DNA from 3 places in the Shewanella sp. 4t3-1-2LB genome. Region 2 is predicted to be linked to each of the others. Evidence: predicted binding sites of a transcription regulator. Region 2 holds the regulator's gene; each other region holds the start of a gene.
What was found. The regulator sigma-54, encoded in region 2, starts transcription at its own class of promoters, with help from an activator protein. The targets are predictions, from matches to a motif close to GTTGGCACGNNNNTNGNNT.

Region 1 (8,275 bases), on a different contig from region 2:
ATGCAAGAAGCTCTGCTCTCTCGGTTTTTGCGTTATGTGCAATCGGATACGCAATCCGATCCTAACAATTCTGCGATTCCCAGCTCAGTTGGTCAGCATAAATTTGCCGTTGCGCTCAAGCAGGAATTGACTGAACTTGGTTTTAGTGACGTTTTTCTTAGCGATACCTGCTGTCTTTATGCTCGCGTTCCTGCGACTGTGGCTGATACTCCTGTGATAGGATTTCTGGCACACCTAGATACATCTCCAGACTATAGTGGCGCTAACGTTAAGCCGCAGATCATCAGTGATTATCAGGGACAGATCATACCGTTAGGGACAATAGAACAGCTTTCACCGGAGCAATTCCCCGATCTCCTGCATTATATTGGTAAGACGCTAATCACCGCCGACGGCTCGACGTTGCTTGGCGCTGATGACAAAGCAGGTATCGCGGAAATTATCACGGCGCTGCATTATCTGCTACTGCACCCTGAAATTCCTCATGGTGAAATCGCCTTGTGCTTTACCCCAGATGAGGAAATTGGTCGCGGCATACAGGGCTTTGATGTAGAGCACTTTGCGGCACAGTGGGCTTACACAGTAGATGGTGGTGCCGCAGGGGAATTACAGTTTGAGAATTTTAACGCAGCAACAGCCGTCATTACCGCCCGTGGTAACACTTGTCATCCAGGCAGTGCTTTTGGGGTGATGGTGAATGCAACAACTATGGCCTGTCGGTTCCATGCCCGGATGCCGTTGAATGATACCCCCGAGCACAGCTCTGGCTACGAGGGCTTTTTCCATCTGGTGTCGATGGAAGGCACAACAGAACAAGCGAAATTGGTTTATCTAATCCGCGATTTCGACAAGCAGCAGTTTGAGCAACGGAAGCAATGGTTGCGGGATCTAGTTGAGAAATACAACGATGAGTTGACCAGTGGCAGTCTGGAGATTGCGATCTCAGACAGTTACTTCAATATGAAAGAAGCCGTGATGCCCACACCATATATTACCGATATCGCTTGTCGGGCAATGGAAATGGCAGGTGTTACGCCCGATATCAAACCCATTCGGGGCGGTACTGATGGTGCCCAACTGTCCTATCGCGGCTTACCATGTCCTAACTTGTTTGCTGGTGGACATAATTTTCATGGTAAACACGAGTTTGTCTGTTTAGAGTCAATGGAAAAGGCGGTAGAAGTCATCATTAATATCGCTCAACTTACTACACAAAGATACGATTAACCGATAATCCCACCGAATCCTCCTTCGTAAAGCCGATGCCATGTCGGCTTTCTCCCTAAATAATACATTTAACAGTGGCATTTTATTTGCTTGTCAGCTGTCACTGTTATGTTTTTGACACCGGGTATCTTCATGAAGCGATTCAGACTGGCATTGCCGAAAAAAATCAGTATGCGTGGACTGCTGCTGAGGCTATCACTGTGGGGTATGTTGTTGACTACCTTACTGTTGTTTGTCCCTTCGCCATTACTACATCTCGTAAGTCTGGATGAATGGACCATCAATAATGGTCATTATATTGGTCTAGGACTTTTATGTTCATTGGCGTATATCGGTGCGTTGGTTGTCAATTTTCTGCTAGATGAAGCAATTAAATATCTGCAGGGCCGACGAGTGGATGACGCGATAGAGGAAAAAGTCCAACTTCTCGATCCTGCTGAACGGGCATTATTGCGAGAATTCTTTCTGCAAGGCAGTTCGGTGCTGACTATGCCTAAAGATGATCTGGTCGTGCAGAGCTTGCTGCGGAGCCACATTCTGGAATGTATCGGCAATGAACGCCACTACGCGATTCAGGGCCCAACTGCTGACTTCAAAATTTCCATGAAAGCCCGTAAGTATCTCAACCGCAGGATCCTCAGATTACCTGCTGGGGAATTAAGCAAAGAAGATATGCAACACCTAATTAAAACTCGGCCGCAGTTTATCAATAACTTAGCGCAAGTTCGCAAACACGCAGCTTAGTTAATATTTTTCGATAAATAAAAAGGGCAGCGCAATGCTGCCCAAATCACTTCTTAGTGTCACCTTCAGAAGAAAATACGAAAACTAACTCTTAGAAGACTTTACAATCAGTACCCAAGATAGGTAACTGAGGAGTCCAACAGTGCCAAGCAGCACGAGAGTAGACAGTAACCCCAGAGGTGTTGTGAACATTACATCTATATCAAGTAATAGTGTCATTCACTTACTCCTCTTATCGTAAAGTCAGTTAAAAAATAGCCAATGTGCAATGCGGGTAAACTGATCGCGATCAATAAACCACCAGAAATGTGGTTTTCGCTCGAAGCGGTGTGGACAGTATCAGAAGCCGATCAAATTTTTGACGATATTTACCATCGTCGAAGGGGTTAGTTTTTGTGTCATCTGGCCACCATAAAAATGCCTAGCGTTGTAAAATTAATCAGTCAGACAGCATTTTATAGTGAGTGCACTGAAAGGGCTTGCGATTGTATGAAGCACAGGTATAATGCCGTCCGTATCGATGATTACCTATCACCGATACGTGTAAAAACGTGAAAAATCAAATCAGTGCCAGAGTGGTGAAATCGGTAGACACAGGGGATTCAAAATCCCCCGCCCTTAAAAGCGTGACGGTTCGAGTCCGTCCTCTGGTACCATCTCTTCTAGAGAGAACATCTAGAAAGAGCTAACCGACGAAAGTCGGTTTTTTTATGTCTGAAATTTGGTGTACCGGCGGGTTTAAGCTTCAATGCTGTGTTGCTAGCAAACCTGCGAGCACAGGGGATTCGCTTTCAATAACATCGGCCCCGCCCTTAAAAGCGTGACGGTTCGAGTCCGTCCTCTGGTACCATCTCCTAGTGAGATAACAGACCGACGATAAGTCGGTTTTTTTGTATCTGTTTCCAGCACTTATCCTCCCTTTGCGCCCCAATATTTTGGGTACAACTGTACGCAGCATTCATCTTCCGATGTGCTGGTCGGCTCCAAACTTTGCATGAGATCTCAGGATGGCTAATAAGATGCTTTGGGGTGTTGTGCGTCCACAGGGTTTTACTCATCTATAAATGCTGTGCTAGAACTCGCCTAAATTCTCAGTGATGTCACTAATTAAATATCCCCATTCAATGACAGGTCTTAGTGCTTGATGCTTAAATTCGGGCCTGAATCTCTGATTGTTTATGGTTGTGCCCCAAAGCTCCAATATTTAGTCCACTCTAATGGCAAACAACTGCTGTTGATTCAGCGTTGCTAGAGCAAAGTCAAACACAGTGAATAATGTTTTTCTTGCCAGAGCAGCAGGTGCATCTGGTAGTTTTATCGCCAATTTCGTACATTGATTTCGCCTGCCATTTAGACAATCGGAGCGTCAAATGAAACACAGCATCGCACTTATGGCTGTCATAGGTTGTTTAATGTTGTTCTCTCTGCAAACTGTGAGTGCTGGGTCATTGTTAGAGCGATTCAAAGAGCGTCGTGCAGAGCGACTTAATCAAGACAATGAAGCCCTATTTACTGAGAGCAGTGATGCTGCAGCGTTTGCCAATGACCATATCACCGTCCGTCATAACATTGCCTACGGTGACGACAAATTACAGCAACTGGACAGCTACGCCCCACGTCAACTTCAGCAACCTGCTCCCGTTGTGGTAGTGGTGCATGGCGGCGCGTGGCGCATTGGCGACAAGGCAAGTAGCAATGTGGTGGTGAACAAAGTGAAACGCTGGGTGCCACAAGGGATCGTCTTTATCTCGGTCAATTACCGTATGTTACCCGATGCCGCACCGGCAGTGCAGGCCGCCGATGTCGCCAAAGCAGTCGCTTATGTGCAGCAACATGCTACAGAGTTTCAGATTGACCCGCACCAACTGGTGTTGATGGGGCATTCTGCGGGGGCGCATTTAATTAGTTTGCTGGCGACTGATGTGTCATTGCAACAACGCTATCAAGTAAAACCCTGGTTAGCGACGGTAGCTTTGGACAGTGCTGCTTACGATGTCGTCGAGATTATGGGGCGCTCGCATTACCGCTTCTATGATGCCGCCTTTGGTAAAGACATGGCCTATTGGCAGCAAAACTCACCGAAGTTACAGATGAAAGGCAAAATCGCGCCATTTTTGGCGGTTTGTTCATCAAAACGCCCAGACAAGCCTTGTGAGCAAGCTGAGGCATTTGTCACCCAAGCTAAGGCGCTGGGCAGCACCGCAACGTTAATGCCTGAGGCGATGACACACAAAGAAATCAATCGTGATGTCGGTGTGGCCATGCCTTATACCACCGACATTGAGCACTTTCTAAGTCAACAGAGCGAGCGTTGGGCGCAACGACTGCAACCACGTAAACCGTAGCAAAATTGCACCTTTGTCACTGGAATTGGGCTTTGATGTGATGACGGTTAAATCGCTGACCATCGCGTTTTTTGTGCAAAAGGGTTGCATTCATTCCATAAGTTTATTCTTATAGATGATGGTTTTTGGGGAAACAATGACAGATTGCTGCTAGCGATTGCAAGGCGGTAGTGTACTTAACCACGCCTTGTGACTTACCGGGTCTAGAGCTTATTTCATTGATTTTAATATTGTTAAAGGTTTATACGGAAATCTTGGTAGCGCAAGATCTGGAGTGGATATGACGAAAATAGTGATTGTCGGTGGTGTCGCTGGTGGTGCCTCAGCCGCTGCGCGAGCAAGACGCATGTCGGAATCGGCGCAGATTATTATGTTGGAGCGGGGAGAGTTTATCTCGTTTGCTAATTGTGGCCTGCCGTATCATATCGGTGGTGATATCGCTGCCAGAGAAGCGCTTTTACTGCAAACGCCTGAAAGTTTTAAAAAGCGTTTTGATGTTGAGGTTCGGGTGTTCAATGAGGTGATGTCGATTGATGCCATCCATAAAACACTACGAGTCAAAAATCTGCTGACGGGCGACAGCTATGAAGATACTTACGATAAATTGCTGCTCAGTCCCGGTGCAGCACCGGTAAAACCGCCGATCCCCGGTATCAACAACCCCCACGTGTTCACCTTGCGTAATATTGCTGACATGGATGCCATTATTGCGGCACTGGCCGCACATAAACCGCAGCATGTGACCGTGGTCGGCGGCGGATTTATCGGTTTGGAAATGGTAGAGGCTTTGCATCAGCGAGGGATCCGCATTTCACTGTTAGAGTTAGCGCCACAGGTCATGGCTCCTGTGGATCCCGAAATGGCTAATGTGTTGCATCGCGAATTAGTTAACAAAGGTGTGGAACTGCGGTTGAATACCGGACTTACTGAAGTAAACAGCCGTGACAATATGCCATCAGAGCCAGAAGCAACCGATGTTTATGACAAGCCTTCTCACCATCACACTGCTCTGGCATTAACACTGTCCACTGGGCAAACCCTAATAACCGATATGGTGATTCTGGCCATCGGCGTTAAACCAGAAGTGTCATTGGCCAATAGTGCGGGTCTGGTTTTAGGGGAGCGTGGCGGCATTAAAGTGGATGCGGGAATGCGCACTTCGGATCCAGATATTTATGCTGTAGGGGATGCCGTAGAAACGCTGGATTTTGTCACTGGCAATGCAGCCTTGGTACCATTAGCCGGGCCAGCAAACCGGCAGGGACGTATTGCCGCTGATAATATGTTGGGTCTGGACAAACAATATCGGCGCACTCAAGCAACGGCCATCTGCAAATTATTTGATTTGGCGATTGCCAGTACTGGCCTCAATGAGAAATCTCTACAGCGGCTGCAATTACCCTATGAAAAAGTCTATGTGCATACCGCGAGTCATGCGGGTTACTATCCAGGTGCTCATCCGGTGACACTGAAACTGTTATTTGATCCCAACAATGGCAAAATCCTCGGGGCACAAGCGGTCGGGATGGATGGCATCGACAAGCGTATTGATGTGTTGGCAGTCGCACAGCGTGCTGGCATGACTGTGCGAGATCTACAGGATCTGGAACTGTCTTATGCCCCTCCTTTTGGTTCTGCCCGTGATGTCGTGAATCAGGCCGGCATGGTAGCAACAAACGTGTTGGATGGTGACGAGCAGATATGCCACGTTGATGAAGTGGCTAGCCCTTCTGCCGAACAAGTTGTGTTAGATGTCCGTAATCCTCCAGAGCTGACGAACGTTGGCGCGTTTCCGCAAGCGCTGAATATCCCCGTTGATCAACTGCGTCAACGGTTAGGCGAATTGCCTAAGGACAAGGAAATCCTAGTCGCTTGTCAGGTAGGGTTGCGCGGACACGTGGCTTATCGCCTGTTGCGCCAGCATGGCTTTAAGGTTCGCAATCTTACTGGTGGATTTAAGACTTTCCAGATGACAATGGCTAAATTCTAGTGACAAAAGCGGCATTCACCAATGCCGCTTTTTCATCCTGTGTAAGCTAGTGGGCGGTAGGCATTAAAGCGATAAAATCTGTAGCCTTAATCAGCAACAATACCCGTCCACGATACGGTTGGCTAAAAAGCGCCTGCTTGCGCATAACCTCGGCAGGTCGCTTGACCGGGTAGATCACTATTGCCTGCGGATGCTGCTTGAGCCAGTCAACGCGCTGATTTATGTCGGTATCCTGCAGTTCCACAATCGGTTGCTGTAATCGACCGGCAAACTGGAACTGGTTGTCGTATTTGTCCCAGAATGCCAGCGTGTTTCCTTTCTGTTGTAATAGCCGTACTTGCCGTGCCGCATCGGTCACATCGTATGCCTCATGTAACGGCTGTTTCACGGCCAAAAGCACGCTGGTCATTAACAGCGGAAATATCAGAAATTGTACCAACGGATTCAAACTGACTTGTTTGAATCGCCACCGCGACAGTGCTAGCAGCACTATGGGCAATAATATCGCCCACAAGGCAATTTTGGGGTCGTGCAGGTTTTTGAACACCTTGTCAGCCCACAATGGCAACGAGCCGATTAACAATACGACAACCATGCAGAGCGCGGTCAGCACATAGCTGCGTCCGAAATTTTCTGGCTTGACGCCAGCGGCAACATACAACGCAATTACCGGCATCAGCGGGCATAGATAGTGGAGCTGTTTACCGCTGATCAGACTGAAACTCAGCAGAATGATAGTGACGTAAAGTACTAAGGCTTTATCACGGTTATTCTGAAAACGGCATATTTGACTGCGCCAGATGCCACTGAGTAGCGGTAGTGGTAGTAACAACGCAGGTAAAAGATATACATACCAGTAAAAAGGCCGAGCGTGAGCAAATGCGGCAACTAAGCGTCCAGCAGTTTGCTTCCAAATGAGCTCCTTTTCGTAAGCTCCGCCGCCAGCTATTACCGCCGGTAATAGCCAGCACGCCAGAAGCAACAGTCCCATGCATATGGCGATAGAGCTACCACGGAAAAACCTGCCGTTACTGATGCTGTTGTTATGTTGCCACCAAGGACGCAACAGCATAAACGGGATCGCGTAAAGCAGCATAACAGGCCCTTTAGTCAGCAATCCCAGACCGACAGCCAGCGCACCAAGGGCAATAAAGCGTCGGTTACCTGTGTCACTGAAACCCAAACAGCTCAGTAGCCACAGCAACACAAAGACGCTCAGCACCAAGTCAAACATGACTGTCGGCAGATAAAAATTCCAACCCGCTAATGCTAATAGCAATACAGGCGCGTACCTAGCCGCAGCATCAGACTGAGGGAAGTACTTCTTAGCTAACATATAGACCAAGCCGAAATTGAGGCAGGAAAACAGCGGCACAGAAAGACGCGCGGACCATTCACTTACACCGAAAACCGTCCAAAACAGGTTAATTAACCAAAACAGTAATGGCGGCTTATGGGCATAAGTTTCACCATTCTGATGTGGTACTAGCCAGTTATGATCGCGCCACATTTCCCAGGCAACCGAGACATAGCGGGTTTCATCCACTGGCATGAGTGGTCGCAGCCACAAGTGCAACGAAACCAGAAGTAATGCCGCCAGATAAGTTACACCGAGAAATATCCGTGGCGTTAGGTACGTTTGGTCAATTAGGCGGTTACTCATCAAGGTTAGGAGTTCCGACTACTTTTGAATACGGCTATGGTGACGGAAAAGTATTAATGAATTATTAACAGTTTCAGATAGTCGGGAACAGTTTCCTGCACCATAAGATGACACTGGCGGCGAATCACCACATTTAGATCTGGGCCTCTAACCAATAGTCGCTGGCATCATGAGGCATTGTTGCTAGGCTAAATGTATAGGTTGACCAGTATTGCTGAACATTTTGCCGAGCTGCAATTGTTGGCGGTAAATATAAAAAAGCCGGTGATTATGACCAGTAATCACCGGCTTTTGCTGGCACAGATG
Region 2 (8,275 bases):
GATGCCGACATCAAAAACAAGCAGGTCGTTTATAGCGGACATGTGATCGTCACGCAGGGTTCGATGAAGCTTACCGCCCAGGAACTTAACGCTTCCAGTACCGATAAAGACGGCGAGCGGGTGTTGGTTGCCAAAGGATCTCCAGCGACTTTTCGTCAGAAACTGGAAGATGGCCGCATTGCGAACGCCAGCGCCAACGAGATCCACTACAACATCAACAAACGTATTCTGACACTCATTGGAAAAGCGAGGGTGGAACAGGACGGCAGTCTGTCTACTGCAGAAAAAATCGTTTATGACCTAGAAAACCAGCAACTGCAAGCTACCAGTAGTGGTCAAGGTGAAGATCGGGTTACCACGGTAATTCAGCCGGAAAATTACCAGCAAGATATCAAAAAGGAACCCAAGCAGGAGCAGCAATGAGCACTACCCTGACCGCCCAGAATCTCGCAAAAAGCTATAAAAAAAGAATGGTCGTGAAGGACGTCAGTCTGTCGGTGAAAACTGGGCAGATTGTCGGATTACTCGGTCCCAACGGCGCAGGCAAGACCACTACGTTCTATATGGTCGTAGGACTCATTCAGAGCGATAAAGGGCGGATCTTCATCGACGATGATGAGCTGACCATGGATCCCATGCATCTGCGTGCCCGCAAAGGCATCGGTTATTTGCCGCAAGAAGCCAGTATTTTCCGTAAACTCACGGTGCGAGATAACATCATGGCAGTACTACAGATCCGCAAGGGTCTGGATCGTGATGGCCGTGAAGAGCAGTTGGAACAGTTGCTCGAAGAGTTCCATATCACTCATATTCGCGACAGTTTTGGGATGTCACTATCGGGCGGTGAAAGACGCCGAGTTGAAATAGCCAGAGCCCTCGCGGCGGATCCAAAATTTATTTTGCTGGACGAACCCTTTGCGGGCGTGGATCCCATATCGGTCATCGATATCAAAAAAATTATTGAACAGCTGCGTTCCCGCGGACTGGGAGTGCTGATTACCGACCATAATGTGCGTGAAACACTTGATGTGTGTGAGCGCGCCTACATCGTTAGTCACGGTCAGTTGATCGCAGAAGGCTCCCCTGCTGAAATCCTCGATAATCAACAAGTACGTGCAGTGTACTTAGGAGAGCAATTCAAGCTATAGTAACCACCTTTGGGTAGGCAATTCTAATTGTTAAAGACTGTAATTACTGGATTTTTTATTACACGATAGGATGTAGGAGTAAGCGGTAACATGAAAACGTCACTCCAGTTAAAGCTGGGTCAACAGCTGACTATGACACCACAACTGCAGCAGGCAATCCGTTTGCTGCAGTTGTCGTCGCTGGAGTTACAACAGGAAATTCAGCAGGCGCTGGAAGCCAATCCACTATTGGAAGTCAATGAAGATAGTCAATTAGCCGATGACGACAATGATGTGGATAATGATCTCGACACGCCAACCATCGACGTTCAAACGGAAGACAGTTCAACTATTGAGACTTCCGATGCGTTAACCAGCCAATCCCTGCCAGAAGAACTGCCAATGGACACCACTTGGGATGAAGTCTTTACCGCAGCACCTGCTGCCCCTGCGGGTCCTATCCGCGATGATGACACGCCATTTCAGGGAGAAACCTCCGAAGGATTACGTGAACATTTGGAATGGCAGAAAAACCTGACACCGTTTTCCGAAACCGACTCAGCCATTGCCACCGCCATTATTGAGGCCATTGATGATCAGGGTTATCTGACTCAAAGCACAGAAGAAATTCTGGAAGCCATGGGCAATCCTGAGATTGAATTGGACGAAGTAGAAGCCGTACTGAAACGCATTCAGCACTTTGACCCTGTGGGGGTTGCTGCTCGAGATTTACGGGAATGTTTGCTGATCCAGCTGTCACAGTTCAGTGAAGACACACCGCATTTAGAAAATGCCATCATGTTGCTGGAGCAACACCTCGATCTGATCGCCGCGAAAGATTATCGCACCTTGATGCGTAAAACACGCCTCAGAGAAGAAGATCTACGAGATGCCATCGTGTTGATCCAGACACTCAACCCTCGGCCCGGCCTGTTGGTACAGCCACAGGACGAGGAATATGTGATCCCGGATGTCAGCGTCTGGAAAAAGAATGGCCGCTGGATTGTCGAACTCAACCCAGATTGTATGCCCAAACTGAGTATTAATCAGCAATATGCCGCCATGGCGCGCAGTGTTCGCAGCCAGTCAGACAGCCAGTTTATCCGCGGACATTTGCAGGAAGCCAAATGGTTTATCAAGAGTTTGGAAAGCCGCAATGAAACCTTGCTGAAAGTTGCTAATTGTATCGTCCAGTTTCAACAAGGCTTCTTTGAATATGGTGAAGAAGCCATGAAACCAATGGTACTCAACGATATCGCCGAAGCGGTCGATATGCATGAATCGACGATTTCACGAGTGACGACGCAAAAATACATGCATACTCCTCGCGGTATTTTTGAACTGAAATATTTCTTTTCCAGCCATGTTGGCACCGATGATGGCGGCGAGTGTTCGTCAACCGCCATACGAGCCTTTATCAAGAAACTGGTCGCAGCAGAGAATCAGAAAAAGCCGCTCAGTGACAGCAAAATGGCACAGTTGCTGGCGGAACAGGGAATTAACGTGGCAAGACGGACCATTGCAAAGTATCGTGAAGCCATGCTGATCCCGCCCTCAAATCAGCGTAAGAGTTTGTAATTCCACAGTACCCCTATGGAGGACACCCCTATGCAAATCAACCTGGCAGGCCATCATATTGAGATCACCGACTCGTTGCGTAGCTACGTGGAGAGTAAATTTGCAAAACTTGAACGTCATTTCGAACAGATCAATAATGTGCATGTCGTACTCAATGTAGAAAAAGCTATACAAAGAGTCGAAGCCAAGCTACATCTGAACGGTGGCGAAGTGCACGGCACCGCAGAGCACACCGACATGTACGCAGCCATTGACGCTCTGATTGATAAATTGGATCGTCAGATCATTAAATACAAAGAAAAGCTGACAAAATACTCATGATGGAACTTAGTACCGTCCTGCGGCCGGAGTGTACCACCTGCGCCACACCCGGCAGCAAGAAAAAGGTATTGGAGCTCATCAGCGAACTCGCCGCGGCCCAGTATCCCAATCTGTCGTCCCAAGCCATTTTTGAAAGCCTGTTGGCCAGAGAAAAAATGGGAAGCACGGGCATAGGCAATGGCATAGCCATTCCTCATGGTCGTATGCCGGACATAACTACCCCGATTGCAGTGCTGGTGAAATGTAACGAGCCGATTGCTTTCGATGCCATTGACAACCAACCGGTCGATATCCTGTTTGCCCTAGTGGTGCCCGCAGATCAATGCCAGCAGCACCTGAGCACCTTATCGGCAATGGCTGAAAAACTCAGTGACAAGCAGATACTTAAGCAGTTGCGCAAGGCGACCACCAAAGAAGAATTGTATCAGGTGATCACCGGATGAAACTGGCCATCGTCTCCGGCCGCTCCGGCTCAGGAAAATCTGTAGCATTGCGAGTACTGGAAGACATGGGCTACTACTGCGTCGACAATTTGCCTTTACCCATGATTGGCAGTTTGCTGGATAATCTTCGTGGCAGTAATGAGTTGGTGGCGATTAGTGTCGATGTGCGGAATATGCCTAACCAGGATAAAGTGCTCGAGGGCCAGCTAGGAAAACTGCCCCAAGGCACTGAGGTCATCAGCTTTTTCCTGAATGCATCTGATAAAGTGCTGTTAAAACGCTATAGCGAAACCCGGCGCCTGCATCCATTATCTAAAAGTAAAATTTCGCTAAAAGATGCTATCGAGCAGGAAGGTAAACTACTCGCCCCGCTGTCACAACTGATGGATCATTACATAGATACCTCCACGCTGAATATCTATGAACTAAGTGACACAGTACGGGAGATTTTACTGGGAAGTGCCACCAAAGAACTGGTGATCAACTTCGAATCCTTTGGATTTAAGCATGGGTTGCCCGCAGAAGCCGATTTCGTGTTTGATGCACGTTTTTTACCTAATCCCCACTGGGAGCCTCAGCTCAGACCACTGACTGGGTTGGATGAACCGGTACGTGAGTTTCTCAACCGCCAACCGCTAGTAAATAAGTTTATCTGGCAAATAGAAAACTTGCTCGATACATGGTTACCCCATCTGGAACGCAATAACCGCAGTTACCTTACCGTAGCCATTGGTTGCACCGGCGGACAACACCGCTCCGTTTATGTAGCAGAGCAACTTGCAAAGCGTTTCAGCAACAGTAAGCATAAAGTTCAGGCACGCCACCGGGAACTCGAACATGGCAAGAATTGAGCGAGAAATCACCATTCTCAATAAGCTGGGATTACATGCCAGAGCGGCGACAAAACTGGCCATACTCGCCAATGAGTTTGACGCTAATATCTTTCTGATCCAAGGTGAAAAAAAAGCTTCTGCTGCAAGCGTGCTCGGGTTGCTGATGCTGGAAACCGGCATGGGTAAAAAAATCCGACTAATTGCGGATGGTCCTGATGCAGAACCAGCAATGGAAGCCATCTGCAATCTGATCAATGCCCGCTTCGATGAAGCCAGTTAACCGTTTTTCGCCCCGCCAAATCTCTACGTCAAAATAAACGTGATTCCATCATTCAACAAAGGCTAAGAAGGTGCATGACACTCAGCCATAGTGATGACCTGAGTATCGAGCAAATCTAACTAGCAAACGGCACTGTGATATTGGAAAAAAGGCCGCATAATGCGGCCTTGGCAGGATATCGATATTACTGTGCTAGTGGACTTAACACAATTTCCACTCGACGATTCTGGGCTCTGCCAGCAGCATTGCTGTTACTGGCAATCGGATTGCTTTCTCCTGCCCCCCGCGTCACCACACGCTGACCTGCAACGCCTTTCTGGATTAGATAGTTACCTACAGAAGAAGCGCGCACCTGCGACAGGCGCAAATTATAAGATTCAGAACCCGTGCTATCGGTATAACCAATAATATTCAGTTGAGTTTTGGGGTATTCTTTAGCCACCAACGCTACACTGTCCAGCACCTGCATGGCTCCGCCGCTCAGATCTGTTTTGTCCACTTGGAAGGTAATCTCATTTGGCATATTCAAAATAATGTTATCACCGGAGCGGGTTACACTAACACCTGAGGCGGATAACTGCTGACGCAGCTTAGCTTCCTGCACATCCATATAGTAACCAACGCCGCCACCGACTGCGGCACCAGAAGCAGCGCCAATCAATGCACCTTTACCTCGATCATGTTTACTGGAAGTCGCAACACCAACAAGGGCACCAGCAGCAGCACCAATCAGTGCCCCACTCGTTGCTTTAGAGGTCTGTTGTTCATTGGTATAAGGGTTAACGGTTGTACAACCGGCGGCGAAAAACATTATCAATGCAGCAGAAGTCAACGGCATCATAACCTTGTTCATGGTGGGTTCTCCTTAGTCTCGCCGTGAATAATTATGGCATCAGTATATAACCATCCACCGGCAAGACAACGGCGTAGCGAATGCTGATCTGTATAATTTGCAGCTTATTCAGGCTCGATTCAGTTCCTCATCACCTATATTTCTGCCTTTTTGGCAAAGGTTACGCACCAAATAAGTGCATCACGCACATTCATGGTACGACCTAAAATTTTCGCATTTTCGCAGAAAATCCGTATCTATATGATTTTAAATAATAAAAAATATTTAAAAAAATTGGCACAGTTCTTACATACATAGAAAGTAGTATTCCGACACAGCAGGAGGTAACGATGAAAATCATTTATCAGTTTTTCCACAGCTGGCGGCAACACTGGCAAAGCTATAAACACCTTGGCATTAGCCAGTGGGATATTGAGTAACAAATTCAGCAGTATAACGAGGTAATTCAGGAGGTGAAGATGGAAATGACAGATACCCTTCGGCATCAGGCAGTCATCGAAGTCACCCATAATGGGCGGTTGCTGTTTGATGTGGCCCGTCAATATGGACTCCCGACCAAAACTTTATATATGTGGGTACGCCAGAGTCAGCAAGCAACCGATACATCAACGCCATGGCTCTATGTATCCAATGTGATGTCACAGCTGAAAGCTAGGTATTTTAACTAACGGTTTCGACAAGTTTGAACTGAACTAATAACAGTTATCGCCCCCAACGATAGAAAAAGTGTGCTCCCCAAATTTTGCGCTTTTCTAGGTTCATTCTTGTCATTTTTATTCGATACCAGTTGCAGGAGCTAACTGGTGGCAACGCAAGGAAGCGGTCTGCCAAGGTTTCGACCTGAGTGGGCTGAACAAAAATATTTGTTATCGCCCCCAACGATAGAAATGTGCAAATAATAAAAATAACGCGCGAATTCTAGGTTCACTCACGTCGTTTTTATTCACGCAGGCTCAACCTGTGTAGCTTATCTGGGCTAGTTTTAGCCGCGATAAGAAAGTTTGGGCAGAGTTAATAGGTGAGAGTGAAAGTATCGCCCCCAACGATAACTAACTCATTAATAAAAATAAAATTATAGATTTTACCTATTATCTCTGCCGTTTTTATTCAACCCAACTCTACGACGAGATTGTGGTAACCAACATGACAGGAGCGGATCGGAAGTTTATCCGTATATACCGCACCAAAAACAATAAAATATGCAACCACATTCTGAAGGTTCGCTCCTGTCGCCTCATCAAAGTTACTCACGCCATGCCCGGGTCATCTCGCGTTTGCCCAAAGCGCCAGGATATGCTTTTACCGTAAACCCAACCGCTTTTAGGTCACGCTTAAACTGACCACTGGCACAATATGACACCAGCATTCCTTGAGCTTGTAACAGCTGATAGCATTTGGCCAGATTGTCCTGACACCAAACATCGGGCTGTTTATTCGGTGCAAAGGCATCAAAGTAGATCAGATTGAATTGTTGCGGAGATAACACGACATGCTCCAACCGCATGTGACATTTTGTCAACCAGAACCCGGGCAACAACTCACAGGCTTGTTCCCAAGGCGTGGAATGCAGCATGTCAAACAACGGTGCGTAAGATGGCGCAAGCAATTGCTGATAGTTGAGGCGATGAATCAAGTCCGGCGCCAACGGATAGGGTTCAATACTGACATAACGCACAGTTAATGGCGGTTTATTATCAGACTGACGCTGTTGATTAATTTCTTGAAAATGTCCCAACGTCAACAATGCGTTTAACCCGGTGCCAAAGCCCACTTCAAAAATAGACAATTCGGTAAATGTCTCAATGACAGCATCAAACCCTGCTGCTATATAAACATAGCGAGACTCGGCAATAGCACCTTTGTGTGAGTGGTAAGTCTCATTCAACTCGGCATTAAATAATGTATGGGACCCGTCATCGGTCACCTGCAAGGATACCCTTTCCATAACTACCAGAATGTTTTCGTTTTAATAGCTCAGATTATCCGGCTGGGTAGCACTGTGCTGCAAGAATTGTCTTAGATAATCAAGAATCACATATCGAACAAGCCACTTTTGACTACACTTTAATCAAAGATCACCAATGCACTGTATTTACATATGAAATGTCTATGGCAATCGATGTTGATAGTGTGCTGCTGTCTCCTATCTCAGAGTATAACTGCTGGCACCACTATCCAGTTAGTCGCCGGAGAGAGAGAACCGTATATTGGTCAACGATTGCAGAATCAGGGGTATGTCAGTGAAGTAGTCACCCAAGCATTTGCCCTTTCTGGATATCAGGTAGAAATTACCTTTTACCCCTGGGCAAGAGCACTCGCACTCGCCACACAAGGACGAGTAGATGGCATAGTGCCGGTATACCAAGATACTGAACCCGGTACCCTATTGTTTTCAAATGCGTTTCCTGGCGATGCGTTAGGATTACTGAAGCATCGTGATGACCCTTTCCGTTATCCCACTTCACCGACCGACCAGCTAGAAAAAGCTTTGTCACCGTTGGCTCACAGCGTGGTGGGAGTAGTCAGAGGGGGACTGACGATCCCCCATTTCAATCAGTTGGTTGCGACGGAGTTTGCTACATCAGACCTGCAAAATCTGGATAAACTTTATCACGGACGAGTGCCATATATTCTCATTGATAAATATACGGCAGTAGATCTGATGGTTGGCCATCGACCTCAGTACATCGGTGAGTTGGAGTTTGTGCAACCGGCTCTAGTGGAAAAGAGTTTTCACGTTGCCTTCCCATTACAGTCAGCTCGTAGCGTAAAACTGCTCAAAGCTTTTAATCTTGGGCTGCAACAGATGCGCAAAGACGGTACCCTTTTTGCGTTAAGAG
Region 3 (8,275 bases), on a different contig from region 2:
GAGTTTGAAAGTTGATCCATTGTGGGTTCCAGACCGTCAACAATCAGATAACGATAAGCTCACCATGCAAAGCGCCGGCCACTTTTAATGCTTCGAGAATCGCCAAAACATCAGAGGGAGCCGCACCGACCATATTCACGGCGCGCACCAGTTCATCCAAGGTAGTGCCAGGATTGAACAGGAACATACGGCGGTTCTGCTGCGACACATCAATAGTGCTGTTAGGTGTTACCGTGGTATTGCCGCCCGCCAATGCGTTGGGTTGCGAAACTTGGGCATTTTCTGCGATAGTCACGGTTAATCCGCCATGCGTAATCGCGGCAGGTAGCAGGCGCACATCTTTGCCAACCACAATGGTGCCGGTACGGGAATTAACGATAACTTTTGCCGATTCATCGGCTGGCACGACCTGAATATTTTCCAGTGTGGCAAGGAAGGAAACCCGCTGCGCCGGATCTCTCGGAGCGCTGACCTGAATGGAGGCGGCGTCCAGCGGTCTCGCCATCCCTGGGCCAAGCAAGTTATTGATGGCGTCCGCCGTCCGTTTGGCCGTATCAAAATCGGCACTGCGCAGGTTAAACGTGAGGTAGTCACCAGTCGCGAACGGGCTAGCAACCTCTCGTTCTACGATAGCGCCATTGGGAATGCGGCCCACGGTAGGCGTGTTATTCACCACTTTGGAACCATCCATACCGTCGGCACTGAAACCACTTACCACTAGGCTCCCTTGAGCAATCGCATACACGTTACCGTCAACACCACGTAAGAATGTCTGCAACAAACTGCCACCGCGCAAACTTTTGGCTTCTCCAATGCTAGACACGGTGACATCTATCATCTGCCCAGGCTTGATAAATGCCGGCATATCTGCATGCACCGCCACCACGGCACTGTTTTTGATTTTTGGTCGAACACTATCCGGCAGATTGATACCAAAGTTCTTCAACATGGTTTTGAATGTCTGCTCGGTATAACGGGTCTTTTCCCCTGTTCCCGGCAAGCCCACCACAAGGCCATAACCAATCAGCTGGTTTTCACGCACACCCTGAATATCAGCAATATCTTTGATGCGCTCGGCCTTTACCGGCAGGCACAACAACAATCCGAATAGCAGCCACCATGAATTTTTCATCTTTGTTCTCCCTAGAAAGGCCACCAGTCAGACAAAAAGAATTTGCTCAGCCAGCCCACTTTCTGTGAGTCAGCAAAGGTTCCTGTGCCGCTGTACTGGATCCGAGCATTAGCAACCCGAGGGGACTGCACGGTATTTTCTGTGGTGATGTCCTGCGGTCGTACAATGCCGGTAATGCGGATAAATTCATCACCATTATTGATGGTGATCCATTTTTCACCGCGTACCACCAAATTGCCGTTACCCAACACCTGAATGACGTTGGCGGAGATCTCACCTGACAAACTGTTGCTCTGGGCTGTGTCTGCCGAGCGCTTGGTATCCATGCTGTCGCTGTAACCTAAATCCAATGACTTGCCATTAATGGTGACATTGCTTCCTGCTGCCGTCAGCGGATTGACGGTCAGGTTGGAACCTTTAGCAATCTTATTGCCAGCACTTTTTTTTGCCTGTGTAGATTCCACTAATTGAATAGTAACAATGTCACCAATGCGGTGCGCCTTGAGATCGGAAAACAGCGGCGTAGCTCGATTGTTAGTGTATATCGAGCCAGTTGGTACCAGCGGCGTAGTGTTGTCCTCTGGGTAAACCGGCGCGTAGTAGGGATCATCCGCAATAGGTTTCTGCTGGCTTGAAGCACAGGCGCCAAGCAATAGTACTGGCAATAATTTAATTAGCAGCTTCATGACCTTACCCCATTAAAGGTTCTGGTTTACGTAGGCCAGCATTTGGTCAACCGCTGAGATAACCTTAGAATTCATCTCATAAACTCGTTGACTCTCAATCAGGTTCACCAACTCTTCAGTCACATTGACGTTAGAGGTTTCCAGCGAGCCCTGCCGTATACTGCCCAAACCATCCAGAGACGGCGTCCCCTGCACCGGAGTACCACTCGCACCGGTTTCCAAATACAGGTTTTGCCCAATAGGTTGTAAACCTGATGGGTTAATAAAATCCGACATGGTCAGTTGCCCCACCACTTGGTTTTCAGCATTTCCTGGAATTTTTACCGAAACTTCGCCTTCTTCCGACACTGTGATACTGGTGGCGTTATCTGGGATAGTGATACCCGGCTGCAACACATAACCTTCCCCTGAAGTTACCATTTGACCGGTATCATCTAAGGTAAACTGCCCGTTTCGGGTATAGGCGGTAGTGCCGTCCGGCATCTGGATCTCAAAGAAACCTGGACCTTGAATCATCAGATCCATGGAGTTGTCAGTGGTTTCCATATTCCCTTGGGAAAAGATCTTCTGGGTCGATACCACCTTGGTACCCGCCCCTAAATTAAGACCATTAGGGAGTTTGGTATTGGCGGCGCTGATACCACCAGCCTGGTTGACGGTCTGATACAACAGATCTTCAAACACCGCCCGCCCTTTTTTGTAGCCGACGGTGCTAGCATTAGCGACGTTGTTGGAAATCACCGAAATATCGGTCTGCTGGGCATCAAGGCCAGTCTTACTGATCCATAAAGCGGGATGCATAATCGTTACTCCTAGCTAATGCGTACTAAGGCCGCAGCTGACTTATCATTGTCTTCTGCCGTCTTCATCATTTTTACCTGCAGCTCGAACTGGCGTTGCAGACTGATCATATTGACCATCTCCTCCACCGGACTGACATTACTGCCCTCAACTGCGCCACTGACCACATTAACTGCGGCATCCGCAGCGGCAGGTTGGCCATTCAGCGTGCGAAATAAACCATCTTCACCACGCATCAGATTGCTATTGCCTGGATTGACCAACTTGATGCGACCCACATTTTCTATCACTTCAGGGGTTGCCCCCTGGGGTCTGACAGATATCGTGCCATCAGTGGCGATCTCTAACTTCTGGATAGGTAATGGGATATTGATTGGACCGTTATCCCCCATCACCAGATGCCCACTGCTGTTGCGTAGCATGCCATTAACGTCAATATTCAAACTCCCAGCACGGGTGTATGCCTCACTGCCATCATCAGCCTGCACCGCTATCCACCCTTGATCTTTAACAGCAATATCCAAGTTCCGGCCGGTGGTTTGTAACGGCCCTGATTTATAATCAGAAGATGGCAATTCAGTCATCGAAAAAACTCTGGTAGGCAAGCCTTCGCCAAATGCCTGCATAGCTCTCGCCTGCGCCATATCAGCCTTAAAGCCATCGGTATTGGCGTTTGCTAGGTTATTTGCCCGTACTGCCAGCGCATCCATATTCTGTTTAGCGCCAGTCATTGCGATGTAGAGAAATTTGTCCACCAGTTGCCCCGTCAAAAAATGAGCTTATTCTGGATTAAGCAAACTTCATGCCATTGAATTGCACGGTTTATAAGGAAGGTAAAATAAAGAAAAACAACATGTTGTAAAAACAATAAAAGAAAGGCGGCAAGGCATTGCCGTTATAGACAATACCGTTACCGCCCACGGAGAGAAATTAGCGGATCTGCAAGACGGTCTGCTGCAGGGTGTTATTCACTTCCAGCGTTCTGGAGTTCGCCTGGAAATTACGCTGTGCAGAAATCAGATCGACCAGTTCCGTCGTCAGATCCACGTTGGAGCTTTCCAGATATGATGATTTGATTGCACCAAACACACCACTGTTGGCTTCACCCGCCAATGCCTCACCAGATTCCAGACTGGCTTTCCAGGAGGTATTACCCACCTGAGTCAACCCTTGTTCATTGGAGAACCTTGCCAATGCTACCCGCGCCAATGGTACTGTTGAGCCATTACTGTATTTGGCAGAAATCAGACCATCAGAACCTACTTCAACGTTGGTCAATCTACCAACGGTAATACCATCCTGAGTCAGTTCGGTGGTGCTGAAACTCTCTGCATATTGTGTTGGCTGATTGAAACCGATAGAGATCTGCTGCGAACCTTCTGCCGCCGCGCTCAGGACATTGGCACCAGAAACACCTAACTGCTGCGTAGTAATCACGGCTGGATTTGATCCTTTATAAGCACCAGTAGCGTCAAAGGTCAGTACCGCGCCAGTCCAACCACCAGTGGTTTGCGCAGTGCCAGTGCTATCGGCGGTTCCATCACCATTAGTATCTGTCTGGTAGGTACCAGCAGCACCGTCAAGATTGACCTGCTTACCATCAACTGCGTAGAAAACGACCCAGTTGCTTTCACCGGTATAGGCACCGTTCTGTGGCTTAACAAAGTAAGACGTCAACGTGTGAGATTCACCCAGTGAGTCATATACCGTCACTGCAGTAGAATTATTAAAGGTGTTGGAGTCGTTAGGATCAAACGCTGCTGGGTCCAGAGCACTAGAATTGGAGTTAAGATTCATGCTCATCGCCACATTTTTGGTTGCTTGTGGACTGCCCGCAGTATCAGGGATTTGTACTGGTTTGGTAGTACTTAAACTGACTGAAGCGGAGTTACCGTCAGAGTCTACCTGGAAACACTGTAAATAGTTGCCTTGGGAGTCAACCAGAAAACCCTTCTCATCACGCTTGAAAGCTCCCGCTCGGGTAAAAGAGAAATCCTGAGTATCTATGGACGAAGATGTGACAAAAAAGCCATTACCGCTAATTGCCATATCCAACGCATTGTTGGTGGATTGCAGATTGCCCTGATGGAACTGCTGCGCCACTTGGGTGGTGGTGACACCACCACCAACGGCGGTCTTACTATTGGAGAATATGGAGTTAGCGTATACATCTGCAAACTCGGCACGCGACTCTTTAAACCCTGTAGTGTTTACGTTTGCGATGTTGTTTGCTGTAGTGTTGAGATCTTTCTGCGCCGCGTTGATGCCGCTAAGAGCAATATTAAAAGACATAATCCACCTCTTGTATTTTTACTGTCGTCCGGCTTATCCCGGCGCCAAACTTAGCCTTCAGAAACCGCCAGAACATCCGACAACGCCACCCCGCCGATACCACGCACATTGAGTACGGCCCCGGAGCTGGAATTTAGCGAAACACTACTGACATGCCCATAGGTACTGACATATAAATCTTCCGATTTACCGTCAACGACCCCGTTAGCTTTGATGGTATATTGGCCGGCCGCTACAGCATTACCGCTGTTATCCATACCATCCCAGTCAACATCTATGTTGCCCCCCGCACTGCCATCAACAGTAAAGGTCCGGACTACTTGTCCTGTCGCATCTTGTACAGACACCTTAATGGCATTAATTGGAGCGCTAGTACTGATAATACCTCTGATAGAAGGTTCATCAGCCGACAGATAAGCTGTACCTGATGGCACCAACACTTTCTGGCCAACCAGACCAGAGGCCTGTAACGCCTGACTGGAGGTCATGACAGTGTTGAGGTTACTGATCTCATCATTTAGTTTGCCAATACCATCTACAGTAGAAAACGAAGCCATCTGTGCAATCATCTGGTCATTATCAACAGGATTAGATGGGTCTTGCATCGACAACTGGGTACTCAGCAATGCGAAGAAGTCTTCCTGACTCAACGACTGATTATTAGAGGTTTTAGTGGTGCTAGTATCAGTTGTTGAAGAGTTTACCGAATTGATAGTACTCACGGCCTATCTCCTTTATTCGCCTAGCCGCAGCGTCTGCTGCAGCATGGACTTTGTAGCATCCGCTACCTGAACATTCATCTGGTAGGAACGCGAAGCAGAAATCATATCTGCCATCTCTTCCACCACATTGACATTGGGTTTGTATATGTAACCATCAGCATCCGCCAGCGGATGGTCCGGGGAATATTCCTTCACCAGCGGTTTGTCACTTTCAACAATACCAGCCACTTTCACTGAATAAGCATCCTGCTGTTGCTGCTGACCGTTCGTCGCTTTTGCCAACTCCGCTTCAAATACCGGATGTCTGGCTTTGTAGGTTTTATCCACACTGCTGGAAACTGAATCAGCATTGGCAATATTACTTGCGGTAGTATTCAGCCGTACCGACTGAGCTGACATGCCTGAACCGGCAATATTAAAAATATTGAACAAGCCCATTATCAGTCTCCTCTGATCGCCTTTTTCATGCCGGAAAACTTGCCGTCAAGAAACCCCAACGACATTTGATACTCCAGCGCATTCTGCATAAATACCTGTTGCTCTTCCTGCATATCAACCGTATTACCATCACCGGTGTCGGGCTGATTAGGGATGCGGAATTTGACGTTTTCCTGTACCAATGACTTCATATCAAAATGATTTTCCGCCGTTGCCGCCATCTGCATGCTCTGTTGTTTACCCACTGCATTTTGCAAAGCTGCATTAAAATCGACATCTCTAGCCTTGTAATTTGGCGTATCGGCGTTAGCGATGTTACTGGACAACACCTCAGCACGCTGCGCACGGATCCCGAGCGTGTACTGATGAATGCCCAATGCCTTATCAAAACTGATCGCCATAAAACCGCCTCTCACTGGATAGTTTGTCAAAACAAAGCAAACTATGTGCCAAAGATATCACGCTGTGATTGGACTTTTTGCAGATAGGAAAACCGTGACGGTAATCTACGCAATAAAAATGCCAGCATATTGGCTGGCATTTTTATTTTGTTAATAATCAATTGTTTAATTCTAATTTTTTCGCTGATAATAAATTCCGGGGTTACAGCGGATCATATCAAATTCATCAGACAACCCTGCAATTGACTCAGAAGCGCCAAGAAACAGGATGCCTTTGGGATTAAGAGCGGCAGCAAATTGCCGCAGGATTTTTTGCTTGGCTTCCGGGGCAAAATAGATAAGCACGTTACGGCAGAAAATAATGTCAAACTTACCCAGCAAGCTATAACTCTCAAGCAAATTGTGAGCGCGGAAACTTACTAACCGTCTGACATTATCCTTCACCCGCATGTTGCCACCCGGCAAGGTATCAAAAAACTGACGTTTACGTTCATCAGATAATCCACGCCCTAACGCTAGGCTGTCATATTCAGCATTCTTGCAACGATCCAGCATCGAAGGCGACAGATCTGTCGCCAAAATTGAGGCGCCACCAGGTAATCCGCCAAGGCGACGTTGCTGATATTCGAGAATGGTCATGGCCAGAGAATAGGGTTCTTGCCCTGACGAACATGCTGCCGACCAAATTTTCAGTGGCCGCCCCAGTTTGGCAAATTGAGGCAAGATATTATTTGACAATAATTCAAAGGGATAACGATCACGAAACCACAAGGTTTCATTAGTTGTCATCGCGTCAATCACTTCAGCACGTAACTGTCGCTCAGTGGGACGCATCGACTGCTTCACCACATCAGACAAGGAGGGCAGCCCATATTTTCCCATCAATGGGGCCAGACGGCTGCGTACCAGATACTGCTTATTTTCGCCCAGCACAATGCCACTGTGTTGTTCCAAAAACAGCCGGAACTGGTTGTACTCGGTTTCTGCAAGAGATTTATCTGGCACCTTGGTATCCCATATTCATAAAACATACTGGCGTATAGCAAAGGCTAAAGCCTAGCAAACGCCGCTTTATACAGCAGCGTTGCAGGCAACACAAGTCACCGTCAACAATCTTTATCCTGTTCACCCTGTTAGTAAATCATGACAACGTCAGATGTTTGTCTACCGCCGCTGCCAATTCATCAGGATTGAATTTGGCAATAAAGTCGTTGGCCCCAACTTTCTGTACCATAGCATGGTTAAATACACCACTGAGAGATGTATGCAACACTACCTTGATATTTTTAAGTTTTGGGTCATCGCGGATTTCGGCTGTCAAGGTATAACCATCCATTTCCGGCATTTCAATATCGGAAATAATCAAGGGAATTTCTCGCGCTACATTATCCATTTCAGATGCAATCACCTTCAATCTATCTAGCGCTTCCCGGCCATCTTTGGCGGTTTCTATCTGCAAATTCAGGGAAGATAGCGCTCGCACAATCTGTTTACGCGCCACAGCAGAATCATCTACTACCATAATATGGAAATTCTGTTCGCGATCGATACTAATCGCATTATCAACTTCTTCACTGATCTCAGTTTTTACAGGAGAAATCTCATCGAGAATTTTTTCAACATCGAGAATTTCCACCAGTTCCCCGTCAATCTCAGTCACGGCGGTCAGGTAAGAATAGCGCCCAGCCCCTTGTGGCGGTGGCATAATGGCTGACCAGTTCATATTGATGATACGTTCAACCGACTGCACCAAAAAGCCCTGCACACTGCGATTATATTCGGAGATGATGATAAAACAGTTTT

Region 1: J3L11_RS12490 (superinfection exclusion B family protein) is a predicted target of sigma-54. The motif match lies at 1,301-1,319, and genes of this name have one in related genera.
Region 3: flgF (flagellar basal-body rod protein FlgF) is a predicted target of sigma-54. The motif match lies at 3,411-3,429, and genes of this name have one in related genera.

What each region holds. Positions count from the first base shown of each region.
Region 1 covers NZ_JAFNJD010000032.1:16,978-25,252, forward strand. The annotation lists gene pepT (peptidase T) at 1-1,227, shown strand; gene J3L11_RS12490 (superinfection exclusion B family protein) at 1,360-1,971, shown strand; tRNA gene J3L11_RS12495 (tRNA-Leu) at 2,541-2,627, shown strand; gene J3L11_RS12500 (alpha/beta hydrolase) at 3,342-4,316, shown strand; gene J3L11_RS12505 (FAD-dependent oxidoreductase) at 4,597-6,306, shown strand; gene J3L11_RS12510 (glycosyltransferase family 39 protein) at 6,353-7,969, opposite strand.
Region 2 covers NZ_JAFNJD010000056.1:10,303-18,577, forward strand. The annotation lists gene lptA (lipopolysaccharide transport periplasmic protein LptA) at 1-423, shown strand, start outside; gene lptB (LPS export ABC transporter ATP-binding protein) at 420-1,148, shown strand; gene J3L11_RS17050 (RNA polymerase factor sigma-54) at 1,239-2,705, shown strand; gene hpf (ribosome hibernation promoting factor) at 2,736-3,026, shown strand; gene ptsN (PTS IIA-like nitrogen regulatory protein PtsN) at 3,026-3,469, shown strand; gene rapZ (RNase adapter RapZ) at 3,466-4,320, shown strand; gene J3L11_RS17070 (HPr family phosphocarrier protein) at 4,307-4,582, shown strand; gene J3L11_RS17075 (OmpA family protein) at 4,767-5,435, opposite strand; gene J3L11_RS17080 (transposase) at 5,894-6,103, shown strand; gene mnmD (tRNA (5-methylaminomethyl-2-thiouridine)(34)-methyltransferase MnmD) at 6,679-7,380, opposite strand; gene J3L11_RS17090 (extracellular solute-binding protein) at 7,534-8,275, shown strand, end outside.
Region 3 covers NZ_JAFNJD010000030.1:31,466-39,740, reverse strand. The annotation lists gene flgJ (flagellar assembly peptidoglycan hydrolase FlgJ) at 1-20, opposite strand, end outside; gene J3L11_RS12115 (flagellar basal body P-ring protein FlgI) at 44-1,132, opposite strand; gene flgH (flagellar basal body L-ring protein FlgH) at 1,144-1,818, opposite strand; gene flgG (flagellar basal-body rod protein FlgG) at 1,831-2,619, opposite strand; gene flgF (flagellar basal-body rod protein FlgF) at 2,631-3,374, opposite strand; gene flgE (flagellar hook protein FlgE) at 3,550-4,911, opposite strand; gene flgD (flagellar hook assembly protein FlgD) at 4,962-5,624, opposite strand; gene flgC (flagellar basal body rod protein FlgC) at 5,646-6,071, opposite strand; gene flgB (flagellar basal body rod protein FlgB) at 6,074-6,472, opposite strand; gene J3L11_RS12075 (protein-glutamate O-methyltransferase CheR) at 6,644-7,477, opposite strand; gene J3L11_RS12070 (chemotaxis protein CheV) at 7,614-8,275, opposite strand, start outside.